Regions from separate parts of the Pseudarthrobacter sp. AB1 genome, predicted to be linked through region 2. Evidence: riboswitches for the same ligand, from Rfam matches in the RefSeq annotation. Region 2 holds a riboswitch; each other region holds the start of a gene.

Region 1 (7,042 bases), on a different contig from region 2:
CCGGTGGTCCCTTTCCGTGGCGGCCGCGTCCGGGATCATCGCCGCAGTGATCGGAATGATCTGGATCATCCGCGCCCAGCAGCTCCGGCTCACCTTCAACCGGCGTGCCCGCGGCCTGCGGTACTTCGGCGTCGTCTCGCATCTGGGCGTCCAACAACCGGGGGACAACACAAACGGCGCCGCCAGGGACGAAAACCCGGACGACGCCGTCGGTCGCTGACAGCTGGCCTCACCGCGTGAGAGCGCTACTTGCGCAGCTCGCCCACCACGTAATCAATGCTTGCCAGCAGCGCAGTGACATCAGCCGGCTCGATGGCCACAAACGTCGCGATCCGGAGCTGGTTGCGGCCCAGCTTGCGGTACGGCTCGGTGTCCACGATCCCGTTGGCGCGCAGCACCTTGGCGATCGAGGCCGCGTCGATCGAATCGTCGAAGTCGATGGTGGCGATGACGTTGGAACGGTCTTCCGCCTTGGCCACAAACGGGGTGGCGTACTCGGAGGCCTCGGCCCAGGAGTAGATCCGGCCGGCAGAGTCAGCGGTGCGGGCTGACGCGAAGTCCAGGCCGCCGCTGGCGTTGAGCCACTGCACCTGCGCGTCGAGGGTCACCAGGGTGGAGAGCGACGGCGTGTTGTAGGTCTGGTTCAGCTTGGAGTTGTCGATGGCGGTCTGGAGGTCCAGGAAATCCGGGATCCAGCGGCCGCTGGTCTTGATCCGGGCGGCGCGTTCCAGCGCGGCGGGGGAGAAGAGGCCCAGCCACAGGCCGCCGTCGGACGCGAAGTTCTTCTGCGGGGCGAAGTAGTAGACATCGGCCTCGGAGACGTCCACGTCCAGGCCGCCGGCTGCAGAGGTGGCGTCCACCAGGACCAGGGAACCGGAATCGGCGCCTGCAACGCGCTTGACCGGAGCCGCGACGCCGGTGGAGGTTTCGTTCTGCGGCCATGCGTAGACATCCACGCCTGCTTCGGCGGCCGATACCGGGCGAGTGCCCGGCTCGGACGTGATGATGGAGGAGGCGTCCAGGAACGGGGCCTTGTTGGTGGCCGAGGCGAACTTGGAGCCGAACTCGCCGAAGGACAGGTGCTGGGCCTTCTTCTCCACCAGGCCGAAGCTGGCGACGTCCCAGAATGCGGTAGAGCCGCCGACCCCGAGGACCACTTCGTAGCCTTCGGGGGCGCGGAAGAACTGGCTGAGGCCTTCGCGGACGGAGCCTACGAGGTTCTTGACGGGAGCCTGGCGGTGGGAGGTGCCCAGGATGGTCTTGGACGCCGCTGAGAGCGCCTCGAGCTGCTCCGGCCTGACCTTGGACGGTCCTGCGCCGAACCGTCCGTCCTTTGGCAGGAGGTCGGCAGGAATAGTGATGCTGGTTTCGCTCACGGGGGCTCCAATTTCGGCATGGACGTCGCTCACGTCCGGACGGTGGGGTGGCCGGTAGTCGGCAGTGACTGCATTAAGGACCTCCTTTATTCTGCCTGAACCCCTCGATTGGGCGGGAACCGGCACCGTCATAGTCCGGCCAATGAGACCATCCGGGCCCTGTCCGGGGATTATCCGGACAAGTTCAAAATAGGCTAAGCTTTTTACCGGACCTCGCCGCTGCTGGACGCGATACGGTGGGACAACGCAACGTACTGCGCTCGAGGAGCTGAGCTGGATGACGGATCTGATCGATACTACGGAGATGTATCTTCGGACCATTTTGGAGCTTGAAGAAGAGAACATCGTTGCCCTTCGCGCGCGCATCGCCGAACGGCTGCGGCATTCCGGCCCCACGGTGTCCCAAACCATCGGCCGGATGGAACGCGACGGACTGGTGGTGGTCTCCGGAGACCGCCACCTGGAACTGACCGAGGCCGGGCGGAAGCGCGCCACGGAAGTGATGCGCAAGCACAGGCTGGCGGAACGGCTCCTGGCGGATGTGATTGGCCTGGACTGGGCCTACGTTCACGATGAGGCGTGCCGCTGGGAGCACGTAATGAGTGAACGCGTTGAGCAGCGCATCTACGAATTGCTCAACCACCCCACCGATTCTCCCTACGGCAATCCCATCCCCGGGCTGGCGGCCCTGGGCGGGCCGGCGTCGGCGCTGCCTGATGCCGGAGTGATTAATCTCCTGGATGCGATGCAGGGCTACGGGCCGGCGTCGAACGTAACGGTCAGCCGGTTGGCCGAGCCCATTCAGGTGGAGCCTGAGCTGCTGGTCCAGCTGGACGAAGGCGGAATCAGGCCCGGCGCCTCGGTGTCCCTGGAGCGCGTGGGGGAGTACATTTCCGTGCGGGTTCCGGGCATAGAAGGGGCGCTCGAGCTGCCCCCGGAAGTGGCATCGCACGTCTTCGTTTCCGTTCGCTGACGGGACGGCGGCCTCCTCGCGTTGGGGCCGCGCTATAGCGCAGTGACGCCAGGTTCCGCAAATATAACGGAATTGTTACTGCCCAAGTTAATCGCCTATAGTTGGAACTCAGCGTCGATACAAAAGCGTTACCTGATCCGGAGCCGAGCTCTGCCAGCGGATCAGGTGCACGAATCACCAACTGGCAGAGGCGGGGGAACCACAACCGGTAGTCGCAAGACTGCCTTGGGGTGAAGTCCGTCAGCAGCAAGCCTCTTCCAGCGAAGGATCCTCACGGGATATCTCTGCGCCAAGTGCTTGTTATGGCGGACCGGGTCTTTGAACTCTCTGACCCGAATCCGACAGCTAACTTCGCAGGCTATCCAGAGAGGAACATTCTTGACCACGCAATACTCCAGGGGCCGCCGTCGCGCGGTGGGTCCCGCTTCGGCGCCCAGAGTGGCCGAGGATTTCACTGCGGAGAGGCCCCGCGATCCACAGCGGGAAGCACGACGCCGCCGGGGACCCTTCCGGCAGATGACGGATTTCGCCGCTGCCAGTGGCCTTGGCCAGAAGGCCGGCATCGCCTTGGCAGCAACAGGCCTGGCTCTCACCGTGACGGTTCCCGTGACCGGACCCGTGATGGCAACTCCGGCACCCGGCCAGGTCGCGTCTGCCGTTTCCGCTGCTCCGCAGCCTGAAGTCACTGCCGAAGCCGCCGCCCAAATTGATTTCAGCCGCTCGTCCGTGGTTACCCAAGGTGATCCCGACGGCAAACTGAAGCAGCTGCTGAGCGCCCAGTCCGCGGGATCCATCACCCGCGCCGCCTCTGCCGGAAGCCTCGGCTCGCCGCTGGCCCAGCTGGCTACAGTCTCTCCCTTCGGATTCCGGGTCAGCCCCATCACCGGCGGCTCCGGCGACTTCCACCGTGGCCAGGACTTCGCCGCGCAGTGCGGAACCTCCGTCCTGGCTGCTGCCAGCGGCACCGTGACCTTCGCTGGCTGGCACCAGTACGGCGGCGGCAACCGCGTGGTGGTGGACCACGGCAATGGCCTTGAAACCACCTACAACCACCTCTCCTCCGCCAGCATCAAGGTGGGACAGACGGTCAGCCGCGGCGATGTGGTTGCCCTCAGCGGCACCACGGGCGCGTCCACGGGCTGCCACCTCCACTTCGAAGTCCAGGTCAACGGCGAAGTCGTTGACCCCAGCGGCTGGCTCTGAACCAAATGATGGCAAACTCTCGAATCGCCGCGACGTGCCGTGACCTGAATGTGACATTGGCGCGGAACTCCTGTAACGTTTAAGGCGCGTCAACTTTTCCGAAGTTGACGTTCTTGAGTGGATTGCCTAGCTCTGCCACCGCTCAAGGTCCGTTCGCATGACATCGTCTGGCAGGGGCGGGGGAACCAATTTTGGTCTTCGATTCTGAAGGCCTTGGGGTTAAGTCGCAAAGCTTCCACTGTGAAGCAGAGCGGCCGGGTGACTCCCATCCGAATCCGACAGCTCACCTCGCAGGCATTGGGAGAGGCTACCTTCGTGTCTTCACGCCATAATTCTGCGCGCCACCGCGCACAACCGGTTCGCACCAACCCCTTGGGCCCCGTGTCCAAGGCAGTCAGTGCCAACGCCGGGACCGTAGGTCGCCAGGCTGCTGTTATCGCAGCTGCATCAGGTCTGATCCTGAGCATGGGGCTTCCGGCCAACGCCGCGGATACCACCGCCGGTGTTTCCGCCTCTACCGAGTCCGGTTCCGCGCAGACGGCACTTGCCGTAACTGCGGCGCCCACGGCTACCGTTTCCTTCGAGCGCCCCGTGATCAAGACCACGGCGGCACCGAAGGTTGAAACGGTCCGTGCGCAGTCCACGGCCTCCGAAACCGGGGCTCAGGGTGCTGCGGCAACCGAGGCCGCGGCCTCCAAGCTCGCTGACGCCTCCAAGCTCGCTGATACTGTCTCCTCAGCCGCCGCTTCGGGTTTGGCAGCACTTGCCTACACCGGCATCGGCCGCCCCTACGTCTGGGGCGGCACCACTCCCAATGGCTGGGACTGCTCAGGCTTCACGCAGTGGGTCTACGCCCAGGCCGGCATCAGCATTCCCCGCACCAATGCCTGGACAGCCATGCGGCCCACCGCCACACCGGCTCCCGGTGACCTGGTTATGCAGAATGGCGGCGCCCACGTTGGCATTTACGTCGGCAACGGCATGATGGTCAGCGCACTTAATCCTTCGCAGGGCACCCTGCTCCACTCCGTGGCATCCACGGGCTCCTCCGCGTTCTTCACGCTGGCCCCGTAGGTCCTGCCATCCAGCAGTTCCTGCAGCCCTGTGCTGGCGGAATCGATTCTTCGTTGGAAACTTTTCGCTAAATCCCCGTTCGGGGCGAGCCGGCGTACCCCCAAGATGCCGGCGCGTCCAAAACCCCTGGTCTGCCCACGCGGTCCTGAGGAAAACGAAAGAGAGAAATTAATGACTACACGTGCAACTGTTGCGCGGCACCGCGCCGAGGTCACTAAGACCAGCTCGCTGGCTGTCATTGCCAAGGCTGTCGGCGACAACGCCGGTGGCATGGGCCGCCAGGCCGCGGTTATCGCTGCTGCTTCCGGCCTTGTCCTGACCAGTGGTATCGCTGCGAACGCGGCAGACTCCGGAGTCCAGCGTGAAGCTGCTTCCGCTTCGAACCTTGAGGTTGGGGTTTCCGCGCCGGCCATCATTTCGGCCGCCTCCACCATTGCCATCTCGTACGAGAAGCCTGCCGTGACCACCACTCCGGCTCCTGTTGAGGCTCCGGCGCCCGTTGTCGAAGCTCCGGCTCCGGCTCCGGCTCCGGCTCCGGCTCCGGCCAAGGCCGCGGCAACCGTAAAGGTAGCGTCGGCAACTCCGGCTGCTCCCTCGGCGCCGGTCGCTGCCAGCGGCAAGGGTGCTGCCATCCTCTCCGCTGCGTACGCCCAGCTGGGTGTGACGCAGGACTGCACCATGCTGGTGACCAATGCCCTGGCCGCCGTGGGCATCAACTTCCGCGACTGGCCTGCCGGCTACCTGTCCCTGGGTAAGACCGTGAGCGCCGCCGAGGCTCAGCCCGGAGACCTGCTCTACTACGCCGACGGCGGCGCGGGCGTAGCCCACATTGCCGTCTACGCCGGCAACGGCCAGGCCGTTCACGGCGGCTACAACGGAAACCAGACTGTTGTGTTCAGCGCCAACGTTGGTTCAGGACCGGTTTACATTCGCGTGTCCTAGCACCGAAGTCGATCTTCAAAGGACCTCTGCCTCACGGCTGGGGTCCTTTGTTGTTATAGGGCTGCTGCAGCGACCCGGACGCGTGTCCAGATCTGACACGTGACTGGCGCTACGGCCGAAATTAGTTGATCCCGGGATTCTTTGTTTACTCTTGTGGTGTCGATCCATAGCCCGGATATGCCGGGGGCAGCCGGCCCTCGTGCCCCTGACGGGTGCGGCCACGAAGAGGTACGTGCATGCGCACTCTCGTTCTGAATGCTGGATATGAACCGCTGGCGGTGGTCACCTTCCGCCGGGCGCTGGTGCTTGTGCTCACGGGCAAGGCCAGTGTTATTGCCGAAGGCGATGACCCTGTAGTGGGACCGCAGGAGATCCTGGGCCGCCCGTCCGTGATTCTCCTGAACCGCTACATCCGCCCCAGATACAACCAGGGCACCGCGGTCAGCCGCCGCGGGGTCCTGCGGCGGGACGGTCACCGGTGCGCGTATTGCGGCAAAGGTGCCCACACCATCGACCATGTACAGCCCAAATCACGTGGCGGCGCCGACTCCTGGGAGAACCTGGTGGCCGCGTGCCTCCGGTGCAACAACACCAAGGGCGACCACACGCCGGCTGAAATGGGCTGGAAGCTCAGGTTTGTTCCGGAACCGCCGCATGGCACCATCTGGCAGATCAAAGAACTTGAGAAGCCCACGCCGGCCTGGGACCCGTTCCTGCTGCCGGAACGGGCCGCCTGAATGCCGGCCGTTAGTTCCAGCTCCGCACAGTATTCCAGCCCGCACAGTTAAGCTGGGAGGGTGGACACTGACCCCCTCAACTTCGATGCTGTCATCCTCGCCGGCGGCCGTTCGTCGCGGCTCGGTGGCGTGCCCAAACAGAGCCTGACGTACGACGGCGACTCCCTGTTGCACCGCTCCGTGGCCGCTGCCGGGGGAGCCAGGGCCGCCGTCGTGGTTGGTCCGGACACTGCGGAAGTGCCTGGCTGGAAAGTGCCGGCCGGGTTTCTGCGCTGCCGCGAAGAGCCGCCGTTCAGCGGGCCTGCAGCTGCCATTGCGGCCGGGCTGGCGGCCCTGGCCGCTGCGGGCGGCAGCCGCCCCGCGCTGACGCTGGTGCTGGCCTGCGACATGCCCAACGTGGGGCAGGCGGTGGCTGCGCTGAAGGCTGCGTTGCGTTCACGAGGACCGGGCGCAGGACTTGCCGCAGGTAAGCCTTCGGGCCTGAAACCGGACGGCGTGGTGGCCGTCTCGGAGGATGGCCGTAGCCAGCCGCTGGTTGGCTTTTATAGCACAGCCGGGCTACAACGATCCGTCACCCAGCTGGAAACCGCAGGACGCTTAATCAACGGGTCGGTGCGGGCACTCCTTGCTAGTCTGGACGTGCAGCTTGTCGCCGTTCCGGCCGGCTCCACGGCTGACGTGGACACTTGGGACGATGCCGCAGCACTTGGTGTGGCCGGTTCGGATCCCCTGAACGG
Region 2 (7,042 bases):
GAATCCACTGAACACGCATTCCATCGGGGCGCGCAGATAGCGGCCTTTGAGAAGGCGTTCGGCGCAGGCGGGTGGGCATTGGTACCGCTCGCCGCCCATCTGAGGCGTCGGGGGGTGGACGCCGGAGTGCTTCCAATGTTGGTTATTGCCACCTGGGCCCGGTCGGCGGCCACGCTTGCGTACCGACTGGACCGCCAGACGGGCCCTGGGCCCGAAACAGACCAGGTCCGCCTGGCAGTGGCCTCCGATCGGGATTTCTGGCTATGGCGGCACGTTGTGACAGGCGTGCTGCATGAGCGCTAGGCCCGGCGCGCAAGCTTCAGCAGTTCCCTGAGCAGGGCCGGGAATCCCAGCCGCAGAATGGCGTACACCAGCCCGATGGCCATGACCACCACGACGGCGGTGGTCATTATGGGACCGAGGAACGGAAGTCCCAGTGTGCCCAACCCGGCCACCCCAACAGCGGCCCCGCAGACCACGCCCGGGACGACGGCGCCGGCCAGGCGGCTCGCCCGGATCTTGATCACCCGGGCCGCGACAGCCTGCATGCCGCAGGCGAAAACAAACGCCACTGTCAACTGCGCACAGGCGACGCCGACGATGCCCCATTGGGCGGCGACGAACAGGACCGGCACGAGGATCACCAGCCGGGCCACGGAAATTCCGATGGAGAGGCCAGGGCGTCCAAGCGCCTTGTAGACGTCGTTGGCACCCGCGCCGAGGGACCGCACTGCTGCGTACAGGGCGAGGAAAACCAGCGGCAGCACCGCCTCGGTCCATTTCTGTCCGAAAAGCAGAGGCACCAGAACCGGAGCCAGAACCGCCAAGCCCACGCCGGCGGTCACCCCATACAGGGTCTGGATCTGGACACTTTTCAGGTATCCGCCGCGAAGCCGGTCTGGATCGCCGCGTACTTGGGCATAAAGCGGGAACAGGACCGTCGAGAGGACAAAGAAGACGTTGAGGATCAGGGCTTCGGGAAGCCGGAAGGCCAGTGTGTAGTAGCCCAAAGCCTGCGCGCCCAGCAGCAGACCAATGATGAGGTAGTCGACGTCGAAAATCAGGCGGGCAAGCAGACTGCTTCCCGCTACAGGCGCCCCGTAGGCGATGTTGGCCCGGAGAGCATCTTTGCCCACGCGCCAGATCTGCCAAGGGGCGTTTTTGCGGACCAGAAACCAGCAGGTGACGGCATAAGCAACGGACCCGGCCGCCGTACCCACGGCCAGTGACCACGCGCCGTTGCCCGCAAAGGCCAGGACCAGGGTCACGGTTCCCATGGTGGCAGCCCGGACCACGGGTGCCAGGGTCAGGGGCTTGAACTTCAGATCCCGTCGCAGCAGGGCTTCCGGGACCGCGCCGAAGGACGTGGCCAACACAGAGATCCCCAGTACTTGGACCAGTGGCCCCACACCTGGCAGATTGAAGAGGCTGGCAATCCACGGCCCGGCCAGGACGATGGCGGTGGCGAGCACACCACCGAGCAGCACGGAAATCAGCAGGGCGGACCGTGCCATGACTCCGGTTCGTGGCAGATAGACGAGCGCCTGGGCCACACCGGCGTCGGCAATGGTCTCGGCGTACGCCATAAGGACCAAGGCAAGCGCCACCAGGCCGTACTCCTCGGGGGACAGGAGTCGCGCCAGAATGATGGTGGTGATCAGAACGATTACCCTGCCGGAGATGAATGCCAGCCCCTGCCACACTGCTCCGCGGACGCCTGCGCGGGTTAGATCACCGGGAGCGAGGCTCATGCCGGGGACCTTCCGTGCAGGATGCCGGCGGAATCGGACTTGATTGCCTTGCCGATCTCATCCGCATATTCCTGGGCCACCGTCCGCCACGTTCGGAGGGAGGCTTCGTCCGCTCCCGGGCGGTGCCATCCGCGCGTCGTCAACCGCCGCACGATGTGATCGGCGAACTCCTGCGGGTCAGGTTCAACGGTGAGCAAAGGGTGGGCAGCTTGCTCGCGGGCGGCCACGGGCGTCGCAACGACGGGAAGGCCAGCGGCCAGGGCTTCCCGGACAGAGTTCCGGATGCCTACCCCGTGCTCATCGGGAAAGACGGCGACGTCGGCGGAGTGGAAGACCTCCAGGACCGACGGCACGTTGGCCAGGACATCCACCCTCGGGCCAGCCAGTGCGCGGACGGAGGGTGCGGGTCGTCGCCCGGCGAGTACAAACCTGGCATCCGGAACCTGTTGCCACACCAGCGGGGCAATTTTGTTGATCAGAACGCCCACGCTGTCGACATTGGGGCCGTAGTTCAGACTGCCGACAAAACAGGCCACGGGACTGCCTGCTGTGGAGGCCCGACGCGTCGACCGTTCGGCGCCGTTGGGGATACTCCTGGCGGGCCGCGCGAGATGCTCGGACCATGAGACGGCATCCTGGGCTCCGACGGTGAGGAGCCGCGCACGCGGCGGCAGCCTCCGCTCGGACCGCACGGCAAGGAATTCCCTGAAGCGGTATGCGGGCCACAGCGCGTGGGCGACGGATGTCTCCATCGCGGCACGGATGGACCATGGATCCACCGTCTGCAGGACCAGGGGCCCGGTTACGGAGTGGGCGAGAAACAGGGCATGCGGACCGTGGATCAGGGTGGCTTCGTGGGCAGCTGAAAGTTTAGCCGCGGTGGTGTGCGCTTTGGCGGTTGAGCGTTGGTGCTTTCCGAAGCCAGTGAGGCCTCCGAGAGACAGGATGGCGGCCCAGCCGCGTCGACGGGTGGGCATCACGTGCACGGTGTTGCAGCGAGTGCGAATTTCGGCCGGCACATCCACCGGCCCCGCGAAGGTTAGGAGCGTCACAGCTATGTCCGCGGGCAGGTTCCGCAAGACCTCGAACGGGATCATGGAACTGCCGTCCCCCAGCATGGGGTCGCGGTTGGGCACGCTTTCTGTGATGTACAGAAGCTTCATTGCAAGAGTTTACGTTGCGGGTGCGGTGTTCTGCCTGAATGGCGGCAACAACTGCGGCTTTACACAAAATTAAAGAAAGCGAACGACGGCAGGATCCTCCCGCCGTCGTCCGCTCACATGATGGCGGTACTACTTCCAGGCGCGCACGTAATCAACCTGGACCTGTGACGCGGCACCATAGGCAGCCGGGGAGCTGCCTGAGGCGCCGACGTTGAGGATGATGTACTGCGGTGCACCGCCGTCGTCGGTGGCGTAGGACTTCACCTTCACGCCGTCGAAGTAGACGTCAGCCGAGTTGGCGGTCCGGTGCAGCCCGAAGGTGTGGAAGTCGTTGCCCCAGTTGCCGGGAACCGTGCCCTGGTTGTGGGCGCCCGACGTCGAGTGGTAATTGACGGTCATCTTTCCGCTCAAAACCTCTGCGATGTCGTTCTCACCATTGGTAGGCCATTTCTGACCATTGGTCCAGAATGCAGGCCAGTTGTAGAGGTTTGTGCCGTCGCCGGGGAACCGGATCCGGGCTTCGACGTAGCCGGTGGTGAACTCGTAGCCAGTGGTGGCCCCGCCGCGCGGATTGGTTGAAACCAACGAACCTGAGGTCGCCGATTCAAGGGAGAGGACGAGGTTTCCGCCGCCCACGGAAACGTTGCTGGGGCTGGTGGTGACCTTGTTCATGGTGCCGCAAGTCGGGGCGAACCAGCAGTTTGACCATTTGGCGGTGTCAAGGGCAGTGCCGTTGAATTCGTCGGCGAAAGCCATTGTCCAAGCGCCGGGAACGCCCACCGGCATGGCGCCGGTAGTTCCGGTTGAGGCCAGCGGCGCCACTGCGGGCGCAGGTGCCGGAGCAGCAGCAGCCGTTGTCGTCGCTACCGGGGCGGGTGCGGGAGCAACCGCAGGCTCTTCAGGCGCAGGCGCAGGCGCCGTGGTCGGATCGGGGGAGGGGTCCGTGGCCGGCAGCGGTGCCGGAACAGCGTTGGTGTCGCGCTTGACCTGTCCCGGAGCCTGGTCACGCTTGGACGTGTCCGCGACGCGGCTCAATTCGGCACTCTGCGGTGCCTGGTCGGAGACCTGGCCGAGGGATACGACTCCCAGCAGGGCGGCAAGAGCGGCCGCGGTCAGCGACATGTTGCGCTTGGACTTGGCACGGACCGCGGACTTCTTCAGCACAGACCGTCGCTGGGTGGGCGACGCGGCTTCGTCAGAATATGGGCGCGCGTGAGTGCGCGGCTGATCATTGGATGCAGACATAAGTGATTGCCTCTCAACGCCTGCGGAGTTAGCTGTCGGGTTCGGATGAGGCCATCCGGCCGCGTAAAGCGGCTCCACCCCTAGGGTCGGCTTAATGCCGTGCCCGGACACTCTGGGTCCCCCGCCTCTGCCTAAATATGTTGTGGATTCCGGGCAGCGGCAGAGCTTGGCGTCTGCCCGGTTTCGGGCCTGGAAGGTCGGCCCACCTGATCGACCGTACACGACAGGATTCGATTAATCACAATCAGGTAACGGAACTCTCAGTTGCGGTGCGTCCCCTTGCGCCCGGCGGCAGGTGCTGTGTTCTAGCGCTGTTCGATGGGGTGGGCCGGGACGCCGACCCACGTTTCGCCATCGGGCACGTTGCTCAGAACGGCGGCACCCATACCAACCGTGGCGTAGGCCCCCACCGAAGTCCGTTCACGGACGCTGCAGTTCAGCCCGAGGTAGGCCGCCCGACCAATCCGGACTCCCCCGCCCAGCGACACGCCGGCGGCGAACGTCGCGAAGTCAGCCACGTCGTCGTCGTGCGTAAAAGTCACGGAAGGCATTGCCACAACATGGGTTCCGATCGTGACGGAGGCCGTTAGGGACACGTTCTTCAGGAGAATGCTGCCGCGGCCGATCCGGCAGCCCTCCGGGCACTCCACGGTGGGATCGATCGCAGTGGCGTAGCGGGCATCGCGCAGGCCCAGGGCGGCCAACCGTTCCACTACGGCTTCCCGGGACTTTCCGGACGCCAGGCACACCAGCACCAGCGCATGGGTGAACTTGGGGGCATCGTCAATGGTTCCCAGCACCGGCGCGCCGTCCACGGTGACGCCGGCCATTTCCCTGTTGTCGTCGAGCAGCCCGACCACGTCGTACTGACCGCTGGCACGGACCATGGTCAGAACTTCCCGGGCCAGCCCGCTGGCGGCGACCAGAACCAGTTCGCTCACCGGGGCATCCCGGCAGCGACCCGGACGCTGTTCATGACCCGGTTCAGGCTCACGTTGTCCAGACTGTGGAAAATAGGGAGTACCAGCGTCCGGTCGGTCAGCCGTTCAGTGTTCTGGAGCCCTGCGTTGCCCGTTCCGCGCCAGCGATAGGCAGGCTGTCGGTGCGCCGCCATGGTGCCGCGGCGGGCTGATATCCCGCCCTCGGCCAGGCGGGCCAGGAGCCCTTCACGGTCCGTCGCGAAGTTGGGTAGGACTTCAAGCCAGAATGACTGGAAGTTGGTGGTCCCGTATGGTGGATCGGCCACAAACCGGAGTCCGGATAGGCCGGAGAGGCCTGCCTCATACCTCGCGGCGATTTCCCGGCGGCGAGCCACTATCCCGGCCAATCTCCCCAGCTGCACGATGCCGATGGCGGCCTGCAGATCCGTCATCTGGTAGTCGAAGCCGACTTCGACATACACCTCCGGCGCAGTCGGGCGGGCCCTGCCACGGTCCGCCGACGGCACGCTCAGGGAGTGGCCGCGCAGGCTCCTGGCCCGGGCCGCCCAGTCTGCCCGGTGGGTTGTCAGCATGCCACCCTCGCCCGTGGTCACCAGGTTGTCCCGGTGGAACGACCACACGGCAATGTCCGCCCCCGTGCCCACGGGCCTGCCCTTGTATTCTGAGCCAACAGCCGAGCCGGCGTCTTCGATCACGAGGATTTCGTGGCGATCGCACAACTCGCTGACGGGGTCCAAGTCAACCGGCATGCCACCCTGGTCCACCACGATCACGGCCCGCGTGTCAAGGGTCAGTGCGGCCCGGAGCGCAGGTGCGGTCACGGTGCCGGTGGCCGGATCCACGTCGCAGAACACGGGCCGTGCCCCGACATACGTCACCGCATTCGCGGCGGCGATGAAGGCCAGCGATGGAACAACCACGTCGTCCCCGGGGCCGATACCGGCCACCACCAGGGCCAGGTGCAGCGCGGTGGTGCTGCTGGAGGTCGCCACCGCGTGGCGCACCTCCTGGACGGCGCTGAACTGCGTCTCGAACGCCTGGACCTTCGGCCCCTGGGTCAGCATGCCGGAGGCGAGGACCTCCGCCACGGCGCGGGCTTCGTCCTCGCCGAGCCAGGGTTCCATGACGTTGATGCGGGCCAGGACGGTTTCAGCCGTCATCTGGCACCGGCCTTCGCGGCGGCCGTTCTCATGTCCGAGTCCTTCCCACATTCGTCCAGGGGGTGCGCAGTTCGTACTGCAAAATTAGTCTGCCGGGTGCCGTTCCGGTGCGGAAAGCCGGCTGCCGTGTGGGCATCGGCCCGGATCATTGCGGGAACTGCGGGTACCTGCAGGGCGTTTGTGCCCGGTTGGAGGGCTAAAGGATGGAAAAGATTAGTGGTTCCTTGGCCTGTGTGGCTTCCATGCCGGCAGCGAGGGCCGTCAGCTGCGCGCGTGATTCCACCCCGAGCTTCCGGTAGATCGCGGTGAGGCGCACTTCTACGGTCCGGACGGAGACATACAGGGTGGCCGCGATTTCCTTGTTTCTCATCCCGCGGGCCACCATTTGGGCCAATACGCGTTCGTGGTCTGCAAGCATCAGGATCGCGGGGCTGACGAGCGCACCTGCTGATGCCACTCGTTCGTCAAGCAGCAGCGAGTCGACGTGCTGGGCCCAGGCGCGGGCACCAGCTTCGTCGAACATCACTTTCGCTCGGAGCAGTAGGTCCCGGGCGCTCCGGAGGCGGCCTAAGGTGCCAAGCCGCTCGGCGTAGCACAGCACGGTCCGGGCGCGTTCCAGCAGTGATTCCTGCGGGTTCCTGCCAGCGAGTGCGTCACTGAAAAGCTGCAGTGACTGTTCACCGTCCGCCAGCATGGCCCGGCTCCGGGCAACAGCCGTCATGAGCCACGGGGAACGCAGGCCCACTGCCTGGCTCTCCAGATGCCACAGTGCTTGGGCGGCT
Region 3 (7,042 bases), on a different contig from region 2:
TCCCAGGTTTTGCCGCCGTCGCTGGTCCTGATGAGTCCGAGCGGGTTGGGCAGCGTCGAGCCTGTCCCGGGGTGGCCGGAAGCGTAGAAGACGTCTTGCTCCATGGCGGCGGTGAAGCCCATCAGATCGTTCGTGGGTCCGACTCTGACGGCGGGCTTTTTGGACACGTCGAACAGGCCCTCGTGCGTCGCCAGGAGTACCTGGCCGGTTTCACCGTTGACGCTCAGGCCATGGATGTGAGCACTGGGCAGACCTGTGGCGGAGCCGGCTGATGACGGGGTGTCGGCCGTCGGGTCAATGGACGGGGCGCAGGCAGCCAGGGACAGCGCCAGGGACAGTGAGGCGGCTGAGACGGCGATGATACGGGAACGTTTAAGAGAGCGCGCAGGCACGATTAATCTCCAGGTGACGGAACGAAAAAGAGGTGTGAAGGGGAGGCGCAGGGTCTGCCAGCTAGAGGGCGGCCAGCAGGTCCTTCATTTCCTGCATTTCAGCTTCCTGGGAGGTGACGATGTCTTTGCTGAGCTGGACTGCCTCGGCGTTCTTACCGTCCGTAGTTTCAGTTTTGGCCATCATGATGGCGCCTTCGTGGTGGGCGATCATCTGGGTCAGGAACAGCTTGGCCGCCTCGGTTCCCTGAGCGGCTTCAAGCTTGGCCATGTCTTCATCGCCCATCATGCCGGACATGCTGTGCCCGGCGGGCATGTCCGTGGGCATCTCAGTGGGCTGGTTCCAGCTGGTCAGCCAGCCGGTCATCTTCTCGATTTCCGGTGCCTGGGCCGCTTTGATCTTCGTGGCCAGATCCGTCACGGGGACCGGGATTGCTTCCTTGGCGAGGATCATGTCGGACATCTCCACGGCCTGGGTATGGTGCGGGATCATCATCTGGGCGAATATGGCGTCGGCGTCGTTGAAGTCCGCGACAGCGGGCGCGGAGCTGGAGGACATCCCGGAGCTGCCGTGGTTCATTCCGGGCATGCTCCCTCCGTCCGAACCCGCGGAACAACCGGCCAGGGCGATCGCCGCGGCGATGGTGACAGCGGAAATGGTCAGTGTTTTCTTCATCAACATCAGGTCCTTCAAAATATCGACCGGCGTCAGGCGCCGCTGTGGATAGCGTGGCTGCAGGGCTCGCCGAATCTCAGGCGGGCGTATGCAGGGGGGGGTACGCAAGCGTGGCGTGGAGGGTGCGCCGGGCAGGACACGGCGCAGCGCAGCTTTACGTCCGGCTGATGCAGAGGTCGCCGGGGGAAGGACTCTCCGGCGGGAAGGAATAACTGATAGTTGCCTTGGCGAGGGCATTCGTGTCAGGGGTCTGGAGCGGTGCGGTGCCGGGCAGCGGCGCCGACAGGGAGGTGTTCGCCGGGGACAGGACGCAGACCGCGTCCATCGCCGACATACTCTGGCAGCCGGCGGCATTGGTGGCATCGGCGCACGAGGAAGCTGATCCGGCAAGCATCCCGGGCCCGGCCGCGGAGGCCGTCTGGGAAGACTGTGCAGGGGCGCGGCCGGGATGGCTGACCGGGTTCTGTATCTGCTGAACGGCCGTATCCATGCCTGGGGTGGCCGTCGGCATGGAGTGGGCTCCGGTCATGATGTGCATACCGAGGATCCCGGCCACAATGGCCAGGAATCCCGTCAGCAGAACGGCACGGGTCAGGAACGCCGTGACGCGGACGGATCCGGTTGCTGCCATGGTGTTCCTCCTTCCGTAGCCATTCATGGGTTTAAGGGTACGGCAGGGATCCTACCCTGCCGGGCTTACAGTTCAACGAACCTGGGAAGCATTCAGTTTCACCCTGCGCAACAACTGGGCGTCCAGGGCCGTGATGATTGTGATCTTCCATTGTTGCCCTCTCCTGGCTGGAAAGTCTGCCCTGACGGCGGCAGCGGCGCTGTCCGTCAGGGCGGGCGTTGGACTACCTGCTGGTGAGGCTGTACCCGGCGGCCGTGACAGCGTCCCGGATCTCCGCTTTGGTAGGGGTGCCGGAGACGCTGAGCCGGGTTGCCCCTCCGGCCACCAGCTCGACGGTGACGGCCTCCACTCCGGCGAGGGCGGACACTGCCTTTTCAACGCTGTGGACGCAATGCCCGCAGGTCATTCCTTCGACGGAGTAGTCGCTGCCTTGAAGTGCCGGCGACGCCAGGTCCGGGAAGCGGTGGAGCAGCAGCAGCTGCATCCGGACGGTTCAGCGGCCACGATGGGCAGCCCGGTCCGGGTTTCGAGTGCACACATGTCAGTTTGGTCCTGTGCAAGAGAAATCATGGGGACGCGCTGGGGTTGAACGGCTGTAACGGCCGGAAAGCGCACCGGCCTGGACAAACCACTTCACTGACAACACCTGAATGATACCCCCATGGGGTATTCTTGGCAAGGTGGATGCCGGCGTCCCCTCGCGGAGATCGAACAGCCGGCGTGAGCGGCCGGGCCCCCGGCGCACCCCTGTTTAGACCGGCAGGCCGGGGTCGGGTTGCATCACCGGGCCGGGGTCCTCTGCCCTCGGGTGGCCCCGTTATTCAAATGTGACATTGGGTCAGCTCTCCTGTACGGTCGAATTCGTGCCGGTTTTCTCCGAAGGCGGCACTCCCGAGCTGATTGCCTAACTCTGCCGCGGCCCGGGATCCGATCGCATATTTCGTCCGGCAGAGACGGGGAACCCAATTTGTGGCCTGCTTCGGGCAGGCCTTGGGGTGAAGCCGCTGTACTGCATTTGGTGCAGGACCGCGGCCGGGTGACTCCCATCCGAATCCGACAGCTCACCCCGCAGGCATTGGGAGAGGCCACTTCATGTCCATTCGCAGAACTCACGGCCGCCACCGCGCGGTCATCGTCCAGGCAAGCCCGCTCGCGGCCCTGTCCAGGACATTCGCCGACAACGCCGGAGGTGTAGGCCGCCAGGCGGCCGTTATCGCAGCTGCTTCCGGCCTGGTTCTGACCAGTGGCATCGCCGCGCAGGCCGCAGAAGCCCCCGCGCAGCGCGATGCCGAACCGGCTTCAAACCTTGAGGTGACCAGTCAGGCTCCGGCGCCGTTGAGCGCCGATGCGACCGTCAGGATCTCCTACGAGCGACCCGCTGTCAGCACCACACCAGCCCCCGTCGTGGAGGCACCCAAGCCCGCAGCCCCCGCACCCAAGCCTGCAGCCGCGCCGGCAGTTTCCGCCGCGCCGGCGAAAGCTACCATCACCGTAGCCCCCGCTGCTGCGCCGGTTGCTGCTCCGGCCGCCGGAGGGGTGAACGCGACCATGGTTTCGGCCGCCTACGCCCAGATCGGCATGATCCAGGACTGCACCCGACTGGTGGAGAACGCCCTTAATGCTGCCGGGATCCCCGTCGGGGATCTTGGACCGATGCAGTTCATGAACTACGGCACCGTCGTCACGGACCCCCAGCCCGGGGACATGGTCATGCAGCCCGGACACGTGGGTATCTACGTCGGCAACGGCCAGGTCCTCAGCTCGGGCCTGAACGGCAAGAACGAAACCGCAGTCCACCCCCTGACGTGGATGACAGCCAAAGGCTCAGTCACCTTCGTCCGCGCCGGGTAACCAACAACGAGAAGGCCGGTGATTCGCTGCCTTGGGGGCAGCGCATCACCGGCCTTCTCCATGCCCTTCGCAGGATCGCTCCTCTTGCGGCCGGGCATCCTGATGCCTGGTCAGCGGACCGGTGTGCGCGCCGCTACGATCGGGGTCCCCGTCCTCTTCTGTCCGGTGAAGCGGCGCAGCCGCAGGGAGTTGCTGACCACCAGCACAGAGCTGGCTGCCATGGCGGCTCCTGCGATCATCGGATTTAGCAGACCGAGGGCCGCGACCGGGATGCCGACGGCGTTGTAGAAAAACGCCCAGAACAGGTTGGTCTTGATCGTGGCCAGCGTCCGCCGGGAGAGCTCGATGGCGTCCGCGACCTGGCCCAGGTCGCTGCCCATCACTGTCAGGTCCGCGGCGGCAATCGCCACGTCGGTGCCGCTGCCCATCGCGATGCCCAGATCAGCCTGCGCCAAGGCGGCAGCATCATTCACGCCATCACCGGCCATCGCCATTATGGCTCCGCCGGCCTGCAGCCGCCGGACGGCCTCCACCTTGCCCTCGGGCAGGACTCCGGCCATCACATCTTCCGCCGGGATACCCACCTGGGCGGCCACGGCGGCGGCGACCGATGCGTTATCCCCGGTCAGCAGGACGGGCCGCAACCCCAGAGCTTTCAGCCGTCCGATCGCGGCCGCAGATCCTTCTTTGACCGTGTCGGTGAGGCTGATGATTCCCTCGGGTTCACCATCAATGCCGACCCAGATGACGGTCGCGCCGGCTTCCTCCTGTGACCGCAGCGCCGTGTAGTTGTCCGCGGCGGGAGTGATGCCGTTATCCTCCAGCCAGCCGGCCCGGCCGGCAACCACCCGTCGGCCGTCCACGGTCCCGCGCACACCCCCACCCGGTGCGCTGTCGAAAGCTGTGACGGGCAGCAGCGGTGCGTTGGCCTTGGCTGCGCGGGCGATGGCGTGGGCGATCGGGTGTTCGCTGGCGGCTTCGACGGCTCCTGCCAGGGCAAGGATCTCCTCCCCGGTCGTCGAGGTGAAGGACTGCACGGCGGAAACGGAAAGCTGTCCGCTGGTGACCGTTCCGGTCTTATCCAGCACGATGGTGTCCACGGTCCGGGTGTCTTCGAGGACCTGCGGGCCCTTGATGAGGATGCCCAGCTGTGCGCCGCGTCCCGTCCCGGTCAGCAGTGCCGTGGGCGTGGCCAGGCCCAGGGCGCAGGGGCAGGCGATCACCAGGACCGCGACCGCGGCGGTGAAGGAGGACTGCGGGTCAGCGGTGGCAAAGAACCATGACGCGAAGGTGACGGCCGCGATGCCGAGGACGACGGGGACAAAGACTGAGCTGATCCGGTCAGCAAGCCGGGCAATGGGGGCCTTGCCGCTCTGGGCCTGGCTGACCAGCCTTCCCATCTGCGCGAGCGTGGTTTCGCTGCCCACCCGCGTGGCCTTTACCAGCAACCGTCCGTTCGTGTTGATCGTCGCACCGATCACCGTGTCATCGACCCCGACCTCCACCGGCAAGGATTCGCCGGTGATCAGGGAGGTGTCCACGGCGCTTTGACCCTCGATGACGTATCCGTCGGTAGGGATCTTTTCGCCCGGGCGGACTATGAAGACATCGCCGGGCTGTAACTGGTCGGCGGCGATCCGGGTTTCGATCCCGTTGCGGAGCACTATTGCTTCCTTCGCCCCCAGGTTCAGTAGTGCCCGCAGCGCGTTGCCCGCGCGCTGTTTCGCGCTGGCTTCCAGGTAGCGGCCCAGCAGCAGGAACGTCGTGACGACGGCGGCGACTTCGAAGTACAGGGCATGGGCGCTCATGTCCATGCCAGCGTGTTCGGTCAGGGCGGGGTCCACGAACAGTTGCCAGGCCGAAAACAGGAAGGCGGCACTCACGCCGATGGACACCAGGGTGTCCATGGTGGATGCCAGATGCCGGGCGTTGACCGCTGCGGCACGGTGGAATGGCCACGCGGCCCAGCTGACCACGGGCAGGCTCAGCGCCAAGGCCACCCAGCCCCAGTGCGGGAACTGGGCGGCCGGGACCATGGAAATGATCACCACCGGCAGGGTTAAAACGGCAGCGAGCAACAGCCGCGGACGCAGGGCGGCGGCTGCGGCAGAGGCGGGCCGATCGTCATCGTCCAGGCCATCCACGGCCGGGTCATCCTCAGGCCGGAGGCCGCCTCCTTCGCCCGTTCCGGGAGCTGCCTTGAGTCGTGCCGAGTAGCCGGTGGCTGTGACCGTATCGATGATCTGCTGGTCCGTGATGGAGTCCGGAACGGTGACCTGCGCGGATTCCAGGGGAAGGTTCACGCTGGCCTCGACCCCGTCGAGTTTGCCAAGTTTGCGTTCGACCCGGGCGACACACGAGGCGCAGGTCATGCCTTCGATGTCGAGTTCGATGATGCGGGTCCCGGTAAAGGTTTCGGCGGCCATCCTTAGGTCCCGCTGCTGACCAGGACGTAGCCGGCTTCCGTGATGGCTTCGTTGATCTGTTCAGGCTCCAGATCGGACGCCGAGGTGATCGTGGCAACCGAAAGTCCGTCCTTGTTCAGCTCGACGGCCACTTCCTTAACGCCGTTGAGCTTCTGAAGCTCTTCGGTGACTGAGGCAACGCAGTGGCTGCAGTCCATGCCCGAGATGTTGACCGTTGTATTGATGCTCATGGCGATTCCCCTTCGTTGCTAGCGCAGCAGACGCCCTATGGCCTCTGTTGCTTCCTTGACTTTCGCCCCGCCGGCTTCGTCGGATTCCGCCGCGGCGTTGACGACGCAGTGGCCAATGTGTTCTTCCAACAGGCCCAAACTGACCGCGTGCAGGGCCTTGTTCACGGCCGCGACCTGGGTCAGGATGTCGATGCAGTACGAATCCTCATCCACCATCCGGGCGATCCCGCGCACCTGCCCCTCAATGCGTTTAAGCCGACGCAGATACGCGTCCTTCTCGCTGGTGTACCCGTGGTCCGCACCCACGGCGGTGCCGGTGTCCTCGGAAACGTCCTTGCTGATGGCAATTTCTTCATGCATATAACCAATTTATACCCCCTAAGGGTATGCCCGCAACTACCCCCAGGGGGTATGCGTGAGTGTGACGGGAGGCCAATGCCGGTGTTACCCGTGTGTCAGCATGGGGTGACACTGAGCAATTCGCCAGTCTGATGCGAACATGCCACGCACTATCACCAAACCCGTGAGGACCAGAGAACCGTATGAGCAGCGATGACCACGAAGATTCCCTTACCACGCCTCCTGGAGGAGCACCAGCTGGCCGCACGGGGATGCCGCTTCCGGCCCGACGGGTTGTCCTGATCGGCGCAGCCTGCGTGCTGGTGGGGATTCTGGCAGGCCGGTTCGTCTTTGGCGGTCTCGTCCTGGCTGCGGCAGGAACCGGGACCCTGGCCGTGGCGCTCTCCTACAGAGCCGGCCCCCGATGGTTCTCCCCGTTGTCCTGGCTCGTCAGCATCGCCGGAGCGATCTGGACAGCAGCAACAGCCGGGTACTGGTGG

What was found. A riboswitch is a leader RNA that binds a small molecule or an ion and turns the genes downstream of it on or off. The one in region 2 is predicted to bind cyclic di-AMP.
Region 1: linked by a shared signal. The riboswitch ahead of DAD99_RS04610 (M23 family metallopeptidase) and the one ahead of DAD99_RS09030 (family 16 glycosylhydrolase) in region 2 are both predicted to bind cyclic di-AMP.
Region 3: linked by a shared signal. The riboswitch ahead of DAD99_RS18735 (NlpC/P60 family protein) and the one ahead of DAD99_RS09030 (family 16 glycosylhydrolase) in region 2 are both predicted to bind cyclic di-AMP.

What each region holds. Positions count from the first base shown of each region.
Region 1 covers NZ_PZKO01000014.1:6,585-13,626, reverse strand. The annotation lists gene DAD99_RS04625 (MFS transporter) at 1-220, shown strand, start outside; gene serC (phosphoserine transaminase) at 246-1,376, opposite strand; gene DAD99_RS04615 (metal-dependent transcriptional regulator) at 1,654-2,349, shown strand; cyclic di-AMP (ydaO/yuaA leader) riboswitch at 2,481-2,724, shown strand; gene DAD99_RS04610 (M23 family metallopeptidase) at 2,728-3,552, shown strand; cyclic di-AMP (ydaO/yuaA leader) riboswitch at 3,701-3,863, shown strand; gene DAD99_RS04605 (NlpC/P60 family protein) at 3,934-4,626, shown strand; gene DAD99_RS04600 (NlpC/P60 family protein) at 4,798-5,568, shown strand; gene DAD99_RS04595 (HNH endonuclease) at 5,805-6,305, shown strand; gene DAD99_RS04590 (molybdenum cofactor guanylyltransferase) at 6,366-7,042, shown strand, end outside.
Region 2 covers NZ_PZKO01000032.1:84,571-91,612, forward strand. The annotation lists gene DAD99_RS09015 (aminoglycoside phosphotransferase family protein) at 1-303, shown strand, start outside; gene DAD99_RS09020 (lipopolysaccharide biosynthesis protein) at 300-1,751, opposite strand; gene DAD99_RS09025 (glycosyltransferase) at 1,748-2,914, opposite strand; gene DAD99_RS09030 (family 16 glycosylhydrolase) at 3,044-4,159, opposite strand; cyclic di-AMP (ydaO/yuaA leader) riboswitch at 4,163-4,341, opposite strand; gene DAD99_RS09035 (NeuD/PglB/VioB family sugar acetyltransferase) at 4,465-5,100, opposite strand; gene DAD99_RS09040 (DegT/DnrJ/EryC1/StrS aminotransferase family protein) at 5,097-6,260, opposite strand; gene DAD99_RS09045 (LuxR family transcriptional regulator) at 6,457-7,042, opposite strand, start outside.
Region 3 covers NZ_PZKO01000067.1:113,557-120,598, forward strand. The annotation lists gene DAD99_RS18715 (F510_1955 family glycosylhydrolase) at 1-392, opposite strand, end outside; gene DAD99_RS18720 (DUF305 domain-containing protein) at 454-1,065, opposite strand; gene DAD99_RS18725 (hypothetical protein) at 1,220-1,696, opposite strand; gene DAD99_RS18730 (heavy-metal-associated domain-containing protein) at 1,920-2,180, opposite strand; cyclic di-AMP (ydaO/yuaA leader) riboswitch at 2,588-2,785, shown strand; gene DAD99_RS18735 (NlpC/P60 family protein) at 2,789-3,547, shown strand; gene DAD99_RS18740 (cation-translocating P-type ATPase) at 3,658-5,973, opposite strand; gene DAD99_RS18745 (heavy-metal-associated domain-containing protein) at 5,976-6,203, opposite strand; gene DAD99_RS18750 (metal-sensitive transcriptional regulator) at 6,222-6,563, opposite strand; gene DAD99_RS18755 (hypothetical protein) at 6,746-7,042, shown strand, end outside.